2 regions of the Plantibacter sp. genome follow, and region 1 is predicted to be linked to the other one. Evidence: predicted binding sites of a transcription regulator. Region 1 holds the regulator's gene; the other holds the start of a gene.

Evidence for each region. The regulator HrcA, encoded in region 1, represses chaperone genes, less so after heat shock. The targets are predictions, from matches to a motif close to TTNGCACTCGNNNNNNNCGAGTGCNAA.
Region 2: the regulator HrcA is predicted to act here: its motif matches at 2,297-2,323, upstream of groES (co-chaperone GroES).

The regions. Positions count from the first base shown of each region.
Region 1 is NZ_JCACOF010000012.1:318,995-325,293, forward strand. It holds gene lepA (translation elongation factor 4) at 1-727, shown strand, start outside; gene AC5JOC_RS18820 (DUF1990 domain-containing protein) at 724-1,368, shown strand; gene hemW (radical SAM family heme chaperone HemW) at 1,379-2,605, shown strand; gene AC5JOC_RS18830 (DUF4870 domain-containing protein) at 2,675-3,232, opposite strand; gene hrcA (heat-inducible transcriptional repressor HrcA) at 3,449-4,471, shown strand; gene dnaJ (molecular chaperone DnaJ) at 4,526-5,647, shown strand; partial or broken gene AC5JOC_RS18845 (RsmE family RNA methyltransferase) at 5,649-6,239, shown strand.
Region 2 is NZ_JCACOF010000007.1:69,009-75,307, reverse strand. It holds gene AC5JOC_RS05605 (ABC transporter substrate-binding protein) at 1-602, opposite strand, end outside; gene rarD (EamA family transporter RarD) at 790-1,728, opposite strand; gene groES (co-chaperone GroES) at 1,924-2,220, opposite strand; partial or broken gene AC5JOC_RS05590 (class I SAM-dependent methyltransferase) at 2,379-3,585, shown strand; gene AC5JOC_RS05585 (DUF4190 domain-containing protein) at 3,625-4,284, opposite strand; gene tsaD (tRNA (adenosine(37)-N6)-threonylcarbamoyltransferase complex transferase subunit TsaD) at 4,489-5,547, opposite strand; gene tsaB (tRNA (adenosine(37)-N6)-threonylcarbamoyltransferase complex dimerization subunit type 1 TsaB) at 5,544-6,299, opposite strand, start outside.

The sequences.
Region 1 (6,299 bases):
CGACCTCATCGCCACCGCGCCGTCGGTCACCTACGAGGTGAAGACGGAGGACAAGCAGGTCGTCACCGTCACGAACCCCAGCGAGTTCCCCTCCGGCAAGATCCTCGAGGTGTCGGAGCCGATGGTCAAGGTGGGCATCCTCGCCCCCAAGGACTACGTGGGCACCATCATGGAGCTCTGCCAGAGCCGTCGAGGTGCGCTGCTCGGCATGGAGTACCTCGGCGAGGACCGCGTCGAGCTGCGGTACACGATGCCGCTCGGTGAGATCGTCTTCGACTTCTTCGACCACCTGAAGAGCCGCACGCAGGGGTACGCGTCGCTCGACTACGAGCCCTCCGGTCAGCAGGCCGCCGATCTCGTGAAGGTCGACATCCTGCTGCAGGGCGACCAGGTCGACGCGTTCAGCGCCATCGTCCACCGCGAGAAGGCGTACGCCTATGGCGTGCTCATGACCGAGCGCCTGAAGAAGCTCATCCCGCGCCAGCAGTTCGAGGTGCCGATCCAGGCCGCCATCGGTGCGCGGATCATCGCCCGCGAGTCGGTCCGTGCCATGCGCAAGGACGTCCTGGCCAAGTGCTACGGCGGTGACATCACCCGCAAGCGCAAGCTCCTCGAGAAGCAGAAGGAGGGCAAGAAGCGGATGAAGATGGTCGGCAAGGTCGAGGTGCCTCAGGAAGCGTTCATCGCAGCGCTCTCCGGGGACGTGGAGACGAAGGACAAGAAGTGAACGCACGACGCAGTTCGTTCGAGGACGAGGCGGTCGACTACGCGGCCGTCGGTGCCACCCAGCGCACCGACCTCATGCAGTACCCGCCGGAGGGCTACGTGCCGTCGGAGGACGAGTTCCGCCTCGGGAGCGGTGAGGAGCGGTTCGCCCTCGCGAGCAGCGCCCTCCTCACCTGGGGACTGCACCGCTCGAGCGGCGTGGAGATCTCCGAGGTGCACCCCGGCACGGGCGTGCAGTACGGCGGCATCGCCTTCGCCGAGGACGGTACGCCGCTGGAACCCATCGAGACGCACGAGGAGCAGCGCTTCGCCGAGGACGGCACGCCGTTCATCACGCCGGGCACGACGGTCGTCTTCGCCGGCACCGTCGGCGGGGAACCGCTCGTCGGGCCGCATCGCGTCATCTCCGTCACCGAGGAGCCGGGTCACGTGAGCCTGGCCATCGGCACGATGGAGGGCGATCCGGAGAGCGGCGAGCAGTCCTTCACGATCGAGCAGCGCGAGGACGACTCCGTCTGGATCGTCGTGCGCTCGTTCTTCCGCCCGACGAAGGGTGCCGCGAAGCTCGTCGGCTCCAAGCGCCGCCGCAAGACCATGAACGACGCCTACCTCCGCGCACTCCTGCCGTCGCGCGGCGTCTGAGCGACGGACCGTGCCGAGCGCCCTCCCACTCGCCGATCCGGCCCCGTCCGACGGACTCCTCCCGGAGACGGCGGCCGTCGGTGCCCACGAGCGCAACTTCGGGGTCTACCTGCACGTGCCGTTCTGCCGGGTCCGATGCGGCTACTGCGACTTCAACACCTACACGGCGACCGAGCTCCGCGGCGCGAAGCAGTCGGACTACGCCGACGAGGCGGTCGCGGAACTCCGCTTCGGCAAGTCCGTCCTGGCGTCATCGACCGTCCCCGACCGTCCGGTCTCGACCGTGTTCTTCGGTGGCGGGACGCCGACCCTCCTCCCCGCTGACGACCTGGTCCGCATGCTCCGAGGCGTGACGGACAACTTCGACCTCGCGCCCGGCGCTGAAGTGACGACCGAGGCCAACCCCGACTCCGTCGACGCCGCCTACCTCCGCACGCTCGCCGAAGCCGGATTCACCCGGGTGTCCTTCGGGATGCAGTCCGCCGTGCCGAGCGTGCTCGCCACCCTCGAGCGCACGCACGATCCGGCTCGGGTGCCGCTCGTCGTGCAGTGGGCTCGCGAGGCCGGCCTCGGCGTCAGCCTGGACCTCATCTACGGGACGCCGGGGGAGACCCTGGCCGACTGGCGCGTCTCACTCGAGACGGCGATCGCCTGCGCACCGGACCACGTGTCGGCTTATTCGCTCATCGTCGAACCCGGGACGAAACTCGCGCGCCAGATCCGCTCGGGCGTGGTGGGGACCCCCGACGAAGACCTGCAGGCCGACATGTACGAGCTCGCCGACGATCTCCTCACCGAGGCCGGCTACGGCTGGTACGAGGTCAGCAACTGGGCGACGGACGACACGCACCGCTCCCGGCACAACCTCTCCTACTGGACCGGCGAGGACTGGTGGGGTGTCGGCCCGGGCTCGCACAGTCACGTCGGCGGGGTGCGCTGGTGGAACGTCAAGCACCCGGCGGCGTACGCCCAGCGGATCGCGGCGGGGGAGTCGCCGGCCGCCGGCCGGGAGACCCTGGACGACGAGACGCGGGAACTCGAACGCATCCTGCTGCTCACCCGCACGCGGGACGGCATCCCGATCCGGACGCTCGCCCCCGAGGCTCGCACGGCCGTCGCCGGGCTCATCGCCGAGGAACTGGTCGACGCACGGCAGGCCCTGCTCGGACGGCTGGAGCTCACGCGCCGCGGACGGCTCCTCGCCGACGCGGTCGTCCGCCGTCTGGTCGGCGACTGACCCTGCCCGAGGCGCAGAACAGCCCCGCCCGGCGGACCGGACGGGGCTGTTCTCGTGCGACTCGACGGATCAGGCCTTGATGAACTGGATCGTGAGCGGGTAGCTGTACAGCTCGCCCTTGTTCGCCTTGATCGCGGCGATGATGCTGAACACGATCACCACGACGTAGACGGCGATGATGATGAACAGACCCACGACGACGATCGTCAGGATCGAGCCGACCACGAGCGCGATCAGCATCGTCAGCTGGAAGTTCAGCGCGGTGAGCGTGTGCGCCTTGATGAACGGGCCGCGGTCCTTGAGGACCAGGTAGCCGATCAGCGGCGGGATGAATCCGAAGAAGATCCCACCGATGTGGATGAGCGTCGACCAGAGCTTCTCGTCCGACGGGCTCATGGGCTGAGCGGCGGCGTACGGCTGCTGGTACTGCGGGGCGCCTGCGGGCGGCGGCGGGTAGGAGCCGGCAGCGGGCGGCGGCGGCGCGTAGCCACCGGCGGGCGGGGGCGGGTAGGCGCCTGCGGGCGGCTGCTGCGGAGCTGCGGGAGGGGGCGTCGCGCCGTCTCCTGCAGGCGGAACCGACCCGCCCTTCGCTGGGTCGACGGGCGGCTGAGCGTTCGGATCGGACATCTTCGCACCTTTCACGGAGAGTGATATTCAATTGGTCCAGCTGAGCGTATCGCACCAGGTGTTGCTCATCAGGGACCCACGCCTGCGGCCAACGGTATTCCCGCGGCACGGGGCCGCGCAAGGGACGGCCGCGCGGAGGCCACGATATGATTGGCAGTCAGGGTCTTCGAGTGCTGATGGTCGGCGCTCCGAGGTGGATGACGGGAGGAGATCGAGATGGTGTCGGATCGCGGTCTCGAAGTGCTCCGCGTCATCGTGCAGGACTACGTCGCCTCGCGCGAGCCCGTCGGTTCCAAGACGATCGTCGACCGCCACTCCTTCGGGGTCTCCGCAGCCACCATCCGCAACGACATGGCGCAGCTCGAGGACGAAGAGCTCATCGCCGCTCCCCACACCTCTTCCGGCCGGGTGCCCACCGACAAGGGTTACCGGATGTTCGTCGACCACCTGGCCGACCGCCGTCCGCTGAACAACGCCCAACGGACGGCGATCGAGACCTTCCTCGGCGCGTCCGGCGACCTCGACGAGGTCCTGCACCGCACGGTGCGGCTGCTCTCGCAGCTGACGAACCAGGTCGCGCTCGTCCAGTACCCGATGTTCTCCCGGGCACGCGTCCGGCATCTCGAGTTGGTGAGCGTCACCCCGAACCGTGTGCTCGCGGTCATCATCCTCGACAACGGCCGCGTCGAGCAGCGGCTCATCGAGACGGAGAGCCCGGTCGACGACGACCTCATCTCGCGGCTCCGCTCGCTGTGCAACGAGGCGGTCGCGGGCCGTCCACTCCTCGACGCCCACGACGCGATCGGCGACGTCCCAGCCGACATCGCCGACCTCGATCGCGCGGCGGCCGTCCGCATCGTCGACGCGGTGCGCGAGCAGCTCTCGGCGCAGCGCCAGGACCGCCTCGTCATGGCCGGCGCCGCCAACCTCGCCCGCACCGAGGACGACTTCCCCGGCAGCATCTATCCGGTCCTGGACGCCATCGAGCAGCAGGTCGTGCTGCTCCGGCTCTTCGGTGAGATGGAGTCCGAGCGCGACAGCGTGGTCGCCAGCATCGGGCGGGAGAACGCGTCGTTCGGCCTCGAGACCACGAGTGTCCTCGCCGGGAACTACCGTTCCTCTGGTGGCGAAATCGCCCGGCTCGGCGTCCTCGGCCCCACGAGAATGGACTACGCGAGCAACATGGCTGCGGTCCGCGCCGTCGCCAGGTACCTCTCGCGCATCCTCGACGCCGAGTGACGCATCCTCGTCGCGTCCCCCAACACCTTCCGCACCTCGAACGAAAGGCCCTCAGTGGCTGACTACCCCGACCACTACGCAGCACTCGGTGTCGCCAAGGAGGCGACGCCCGAAGAGATCAAGAAGGCGTACCGCCGCCTCGCACGCGAACTGCACCCCGACGTGAACCCGGGTTCCGACGCCTCGGAACGGTTCAAGGAGGTCACGCACGCCTACGACGTGCTGAGCGACCCCAAGCAGCGCCAGCAGTACGACCTCGGTCCGCAGGCTGGTGGGTTCGGTGGCGGCGACGCCGGGTTCGGCGGCTTCGGCGACATCTTCGACACCTTCTTCGGCGGTGGCGGCCAGCAGCGCGGACCCAAGTCCCGTCGCGCACGCGGGGAGGACGCCCTGTTGCGCGTCGAGCTCGACCTCGACGAGGTCATCTTCGGCACCCACCGCGACCTCGAGGTCGACACCGCCGTGCTCTGCAGCACCTGCAACGGCTCCTGCTGCCAGCCCGGCACCTCACCGGTGACCTGCGACATCTGTCACGGCACCGGCTCCATCCAGCGGGCCGTCCGCTCGCTGCTCGGCAACGTCATGACGTCGGCGCCCTGCGGCACCTGCCGCGGCTACGGCACGATCATCGCGACCCCGTGCGTCACCTGCCAGGGTCAGGGTCGGCTCCGTGCCCGCCGCACCGTCTCGGTCGACATCCCGGCCGGCGTCGACACCGGTCTGCGTCTGCAGATGCCGGGGAGCGGCGAGGTCGGCCCGGCCGGCGGCCCGAACGGCGACCTCTACCTCGAGATGAAGGTCAAGCACCACGACGTCTTCAGCCGCGACGGCGACGACCTGTTGTGCACGCTCGAAGTCCCGATGACCGACGCCATCCTCGGCCGCCAGGTCACCGTCCACGCGCTCGACGGCGACGTCGAGGTCGAGCTGCGGCCGGGCGTGCAGAGCTCCGAGGTCATCACGGTCAAGGACCGCGGTGTCACCCGTCTCCGCGGGAACAGCCGGGGCGACCTCAAGATCGGCGTCCAGGTCGTCACGCCGACGAAGCTCGACCACCGCGAACGCGAGCTGATCAAGAGCTTCGCCTCGGGACGACGCCAGGGTGCTCCGGCGCTCGCGCAGTTCCAGCAGGGCCTGTTCGCGAAGATCCGCGACCGCTTCCACGGCGTCGGTTGAGATGAGTTCGCTGTACCTCCGTGAGGATCTCGAATCGACCGGTGTCGGCGACTCGGTGACCCTCCGCGGGCCCGAGGCGAAGCACGCCGTCGCCGTGAGTCGGCTGCGGGTCGGCGAGACGACGTCGATCGGCAACGGCCGGGGCCTGATCGCGACCGGACCGGTCGTGCGCAGCGAGCCGGGGGAGTTGGAGATCCGCGTCGAATCGGTCGTGGTGCATCCGGAGAACCGTCCCGGGCTCGTCCTCGTGCAGGCGCTGGCCAAGGGTGATCGCGACGAACTCGCCATCCAGGCGGCGACCGAGCTGGGTGTCGACCGGATCGTCCCGTGGGGCGCCGAGCGCAGCATCTCGAGATGGCAGGGCGACAAAGCGGTCAAGGGCCGTGCGCGCTGGCAGCTCATCGTGCGGGAGGCGTCGAAGCAGTCGATCCGCGCACGGGTCCCCGAGGTGGCCGAGGTCGTCGACACCCGCGGACTCGCGTCGATCGTCGCCGGCCGGACCGTCCTCGTGCTCGAACCCAGCGCGGCACTCGCTCTCTCGGAGCTCGACCCGTCGGCGCTGCTCGCCGAGGAGCTCGTGCTCGTCGTCGGTCCGGAGGGCGGCATCTCGCCGACGGAGCGGGAGCGGCTCGAAGCGGCCGGCGCCGATCGA
Region 2 (6,299 bases), on a different contig from region 1:
TAGGAGTCGTTCAGGTAGATGATGCCGAGGGTGGCGTTGCCGTCCTCCGCGATCAGGTTCCCGAGGACCTCGCCCTGCAGCACGTCGGACGGCGCCGTCCGCCAGTAGAGACCGTTGTCGTCCCACGTCGTGAAGTCCGCGGAGGTGTTCGCCGGGGAGAACTGGATGACGCCTGCGCCGGTGACTTCGTCGATGAAGAGCTTCGACACACCCGAGGACGCTGCACCGATGATGGCCGTGACGCCCTCGGAGAGCAGACGGGGGACCTCGGTCGCGTACGCCTTGTTGTCGGAGTCACCCGAGTCGCCGAGCGTCAGGTCGATCTTGATGCCGAGGTCGGCGTCGTTGACCTCCTTGACCGCGAGACCGACACCGGCCTCCTCGGGCGGGCCGAGGAACGCGAGGTTACCGGTCTGCGGCAACGCCGTGCCGAGCTTCAGGGTCAGGTCGCCAGCAGGCTTGCTGCTGCTGCCGCTGTCGCCGCTACCACTTGAGGCGCAACCGCTCAGAACCAGCGCGCTGGCTCCGATCAGTGCGATACCACCGAGAACGATGGAACGTGGGCGGGAGCGAGCGGCCGTGGCCTTCGAAAAGACGCTCATGGTACTCCTTGCTTGTCAGAAGAGTGGCAGCTCCAGGGGCTGCCGTTGAGTCAAGTTATCCGCTGCACGTGCGCTGGACAATGTCGTTGACGTTACAAGCGTGTAACACGACCAAATCGTTACCTCAGGAGGGCCAGTTTCGCGCTTTTCCTGCAGTGGTCGCGCGATCAGCGCTGGAATCCGCTGTTCAGACCCTCATCGAGCGGCGCCGTTCGGCCCCGGCGGCCCGACGACCCCGGGTGGAGGCGACGAGCATGTCGACGGTGAGGATCGCGAGCGCCAGCCACACGAGACCGAAGCCCAACCAGCGCTCCGGCGGCATCGCCTCGTGCAGGACCGCGACACCGACGACGAACTGGATGATCGGTGCGAAGTACTGGATGAAACCCATCCAGGTGAGCGGGAGGCGGCGGGCCGCCGCCGCGAACAGCAGGAGCGGGACGGCGGTGATGACGCCGGCGCCGACGAGCAGCAGGGCGTGCCCGACGCCCGCGGTGCCGATGGTCAGCCCACCGGTCACGCCGACCGCGATGAGCTGGGCGATCGCGACCGGCATCAGCCACACGGTCTCGAGCGTCAACCCGGACACGGCGTCGACCGAGCCGCCCACCAGTTTCTTGATGTAGCCGTAGAGGCCGAACGAGAAGGCCAGGATGAGGGCGATCCAGGGGACGCTGCCGTGTCCGATCGCGAGGACCAGGACCGCGATCACGCTCACGACCACCGCGGCCCACTGGGCTGGACGCAGCCGCTCGCGGAGGAAGAAGACGCCGAGGAAGACGGTCACGATCGGGTTGATGAAGTACCCGAGCGACGCCTCGACCACTTGGCCGTTGAGCGCACCGTAGACGTAGGTCTGCCAGTTGACGTAGATGAGCGCTCCGGCGAGGCCCATCGTGAGCACGATGCGGCGCTGGCGGAGGATGCCGAACAGCCGACGCCAGGAACGGGTCGCCAGGATGAGGACGGCGCAGAAGACGAGGGAGAAGAGGATCCGCCACGCCACCACCTCGAAGGCGCCGGCCGGTGCGAGGGCGATGAAGTAGAGCGGGAGCGCTCCCCAGAGGCAGTAGGCGGCGACCGCCGAGAGCAGTCCGGACCGGCTCCCCTGCTGGGGTACGGCCACGCTCGCACGTCGATCCCCTCCCCCGTCGACGGTGACGGGGTGGATGTCGACGTCGGCTGGATCGCTGGGGTTCTGCACTGGTCCAGGCTAGACCCGCGACTCCCCGCGACACCCTCCGGAAACGGACACAGCCCGAACGGCGAATGCCATTCGGGCTGTTGAGCGGCCTGAGCCGCCGGATCCGTGCGCTGGTGACTAGCGGACGACGACTGCGAGGACGTCGCGCGCGGACAGGACGAGGTAGTCCTCACCGGCGTACTTGACCTCGGTGCCACCGTACTTGGAGTAGATCACCTTGTCGCCGACGGCGACGTCGAGCGGGACGCGGTTGCCGTTGTCGTCGATGCGACCGGGTCCGACCGCCACGACCTCGCCCTCCTGGGGCTTCTCCTTGGCGGTGTCGGGGATGACCAGACCGGAAGCGGTGGTCTGCTCTGCCTCGACCTGCTTGATGACGATGCGATCCTCGAGCGGCTTGATGGAGACCGACACGGTTGACCTCTTTCTTGAAACGAAGACGTGGTTAGCACTCACACTGCGAGAGTGCTGATTCCAGTGTAGGCATGTTCTGGCACTCATGCAATGCGAGTGCCAATCAGCGACTGCTACCGTTGCCGGATGCATCCAGCTCCGCCCGAGGCCCGCTGACCATGGACCGTTCGGAACTCGTCGAACTCCTCACGGCCGACGGCCTCAGGCTCCTCGACTCCCTCCCGCCCTTACCCGACGAAGGACGAGGCCGTCCGCCTGGTCGGGCGCCTGCGCAAGGAGGGCCACTCCCCCGAGCTGGTCGCGGCGGTCCTCACGCAGTCGCGATTGAGGCAGAAGGCTGTCGGCAAGTTCGGACCGTTCGCCGGCCGCATGCTGTTCACCGAGGCCGGGCTCGAACAGGCCACACGCCTTCCCGTCGCCGCGCTGCACGCCGGGCGGTTCGCCCGGGCCGGCCTCACGCGCATCGCCGACCTCGGCAGCGGCATCGGCGCCGACTCGATGGCCATGGCCTCGCTCGACCTGGAGGTCACGGCGGTCGACATCGACGAGGTCACCGCGGCCATCGCCAGCTACAACCTCGCTCCGTTCCCCACGGCGACCGTGCGGAACGCCGCCGCCGAAGACGTCTCCCTCGACGACTTCGACGCGGTCTGGTTCGATCCCGCGCGGCGCACCGCAGGACACGCCGACACCGCGCGGCTGTCGAGTGCCGCCGACTACACCCCGTCCCTCGACCTGGTCTTCGGTGCGGCGACCCGCCTTCCCACAGGCGTCAAGCTCGGGCCCGGATTCGACCGCTCCCTCATCCCCGACGACGCCGAGGCGCAGTGGGTGTCGGTCGACGGACAGCTCGTCGAGATGGCGCTCTGGTTCGGCCCGCTGGCCCGTCCGGATGTCCGACGGTCCGCGCTCCTCCTCGCGGACGGCGTCCACCACGAGTTGCACGCCGAGGCCGACGCCGACGACGCCCCGGTGCGGGAGCTCGGCGACTACGTGCACGAACCCGACGGATCCGTGATCCGGGCCCGACTCATCGGCGACCTCGCCATCCGGTTGGAGGCCGGCATGCTCGGCCAGGGCATCGCCTACCTGACCTCCGACACCGCGACGAGCTCGCCGTTCGCCACGACCTTCCGGGTGCTCGAACGGCTGCCGATGGACGAGAAGGTCCTCAAGCGCACGATGCGTGATCGCGGGATCGGCGTCCTCGAGATCAAGAAACGCGGCGTCGACGTCGACCCCGCGGCGTTCCGGAAGCGCCTCGCGCTCAAGGGCGACGGCTCGGCCACGATCATCCTCACGAGGATCGCCGGCAAACACAGTGCGCTGCTCGTCGAACGGGTGACGCCGGCCACCGACGCCTGACCCGACGGCCTCCGCCGGGCCGCAGCGCCCCGAGGAGGATCAGGTCGAGACGTACCCGATGATCACGACGACGCTGTAGACGAGCCAGCCGACCGAGCAGGCGAGGCCGACGAACCCGGTCACGAGGCCGGTGAGGGCGCGACCTCGGCCCTGCGGCTCGCGACGCCTGGCTCCGAACCCGAGCACGATCGCGGCGATCGACAGGGGGAAGCCCCAACCGACGAAGACCGACACGACGAGCCCGACGACACCGGTGATGAGCGACCAGGTGCTCCGCGAGGTCCCGGTCGACGCGGCAGGGGTCTGCGTCTGCGACTGCTGGTACGCGGCGTAGCCACCCTGGCTCGGCGCCTGGTAGACCGCCGTCGGCACCGTCTGGAGATAGGTCGCGTGATCGCCCTGCCAACCCGCCGGAGGCGCCGAGGGGGACGACCCCTGCTGGGCAGGGCGCGTCGGCGGCGTGACGGGCGCGCCGGCGCCGCGCTGCCAATCCGTGGGCGGCGGGGAGGCCTGACCCTGAGGCTGGTACGGCTGTTGGGCCTGGGCCTGAGGCTGGTACGGCTGCTGCTGGCCCTGGGGCTGAGGCTGATACGGCTGCTGCTGGCCCTGCGGCGCGACGCCGGCCTGCTGGGAGGGCTGTGGCGGCTGGTACGGCGACCAGGGCTGCTGGGCTGCTGGGGCTGGGGCTGCTGCCCCCACGGCTGCTGCGGCTGCCCGTTCGGCTGCTCGGCCTGCGGCGGGCGCGACTGCCCGTCCACCGCACCGTCCTGGTGCTGAGGTCGTCCGTCGGGGTGCTCGTGCTGATCCATCGCCGCTCCTTCGATCCGTGACCGGGTACCGGCCCATCCTATGCGCCGACGTCCGCGCACCCGGTCGACGGCCGCGAGACGGCTCGTCGAGCGGTCAGTGCACCTGGATCTCGGTGACCGGCAGGGTCGAGTCGGCGCCGAAGTCGAGCGAGGACGGCTCGTGTCCGGCGGAGATGAGCTGCGCGGCGAGCGCGGCGATCATCGCGCCGTTGTCGGTGCACAGCTGCAACGGCGGGATGCGGAGTTCGATCCCGGCCGAGGCGGTGCGTTCGGCTGCCACCTCGCGGAGCCGTGCGTTCGCGATGACACCGCCCCCCAGCAGCAGGCGGGGCACACCGAGCTCGGTGCACGCCTTGACCGCCTTCGAGACGAGCACGTCGACGACGGCCTCGCGGAAGCTGGCGGCGACGTCCGCGACGGGGACCGGCTCCCCCGCGTCCTGCTTCGCCTCGACCCAGCGTGCCACGGCCGTCTTCAGGCCGGAGAAGGAGAAGTCGTAGCGATGCCGCTCCATGTCCTTCGGCAGGCTGAGTCCGCGGGGGAAGCGGATCGCCTTCGGGTCGCCGCCGACGGCCGCCCGGTCGATCTGCGGCCCGCCCGGGTAGGGCAGACCCAGGATGCGCGCGACCTTGTCGAAGGCCTCGCCCGCCGCGTCGTCGATGGTCTCGCCGAGCAGTTCGACATCCGACACGAGGTCCCGCACGAGGAGCAGCGAGGTGTGCCCGCCGGACACGAGCAGGGCGATCGTCGGGTACTCGATCGTCCCGTCTTCGGAGTCGAGGACGTCCGCGCCGACGTGACCGACGAGGTGGTTCACGGCGTACAGCGGTTTGCCGAGGGACACGGCGAGCGCCTTCGCTGCGCCGACGCCGACCATGAGTGCGCCGGACAGGCCGGGGCCACTCGTCACCGCGACGGCGTCGAGGTCGGCCAACGCGATGCCGGCCTCGGCGAGCGCCGCCGTGAGCGTGGGCTCGAGCGCCTCGAGGTGGGCGCGTGCGGCGACCTCCGGGACGACGCCGCCGTACCGTGCGTGCTCGTCCATGCTCGAGGCGATGGTGTTCGCCAGCAGGTGGTGTCCGCGGACGATGCCGATCCCGGTCTCGTCGCAGCTCGTCTCGATGCCGAGGACGAGCGGTTCTGCACGGTTCACGCGATGCTCCCGGGGTGCTGGTCGGTCGGGTCGAGCGGGGACTGCCCGTGGGCGGGCATGGGTGGCCTCGGCTGGACCGTGAGTCGCATGACGATGGCGTCGACGTCGTCCGGCTGGTAGTAGCCGGGGCGGACGCCGAGTTCCTCGAAGCCGAGACTCCGGTACAGTGCGATCGCCACGGGGTTGTCGGCCCTGACCTCGAGGAACACCTGGGTGACGTCCTGCTGCCGGGCCTGCTCGATGAGCGCCTGCATGAGGAGTCGTCCGAGCCCTCGTCCTCTGGCGTGCCCGGCGACGGCGATGGTCTGGATGTCGGCGTCGTCGGACCGGGACGGTGCGAAGAGACCGCCGTAGCCGGCGAGTGTCGCGTCGTCGGCGTCGACCTCCGTCGCGACGAGGTAGTAGCCGTGCGGCGACGACAGTTCGGCGCGCATCATGTCCGCCGACCACGCGTCGTTCACGAAAACGGTGTGCTCGAGCTCCATGATCGCGTCGAGGTCGGCGACACCGGCGCGGCGCAGCGACCAGCTCACGCCGTCACCCGCTTGGCGCCCGCTGACATCGTGACGTCGGGCGAGCGGAGGTACAACGGCTCCTCCCCCGCGAATCGCGCCATCGGTGGCGAGGAGTGCGGCGGCGACCTGTCCCAGTGCCCCGGCGGGGACGACCAGCGCGTCGAGGCGCGCGGATTCGGAGGTCGGCAGCTCGTCGGGTTTCGCCAGGGCCGGCCCTTGCACGCGGACCGGGAGGCC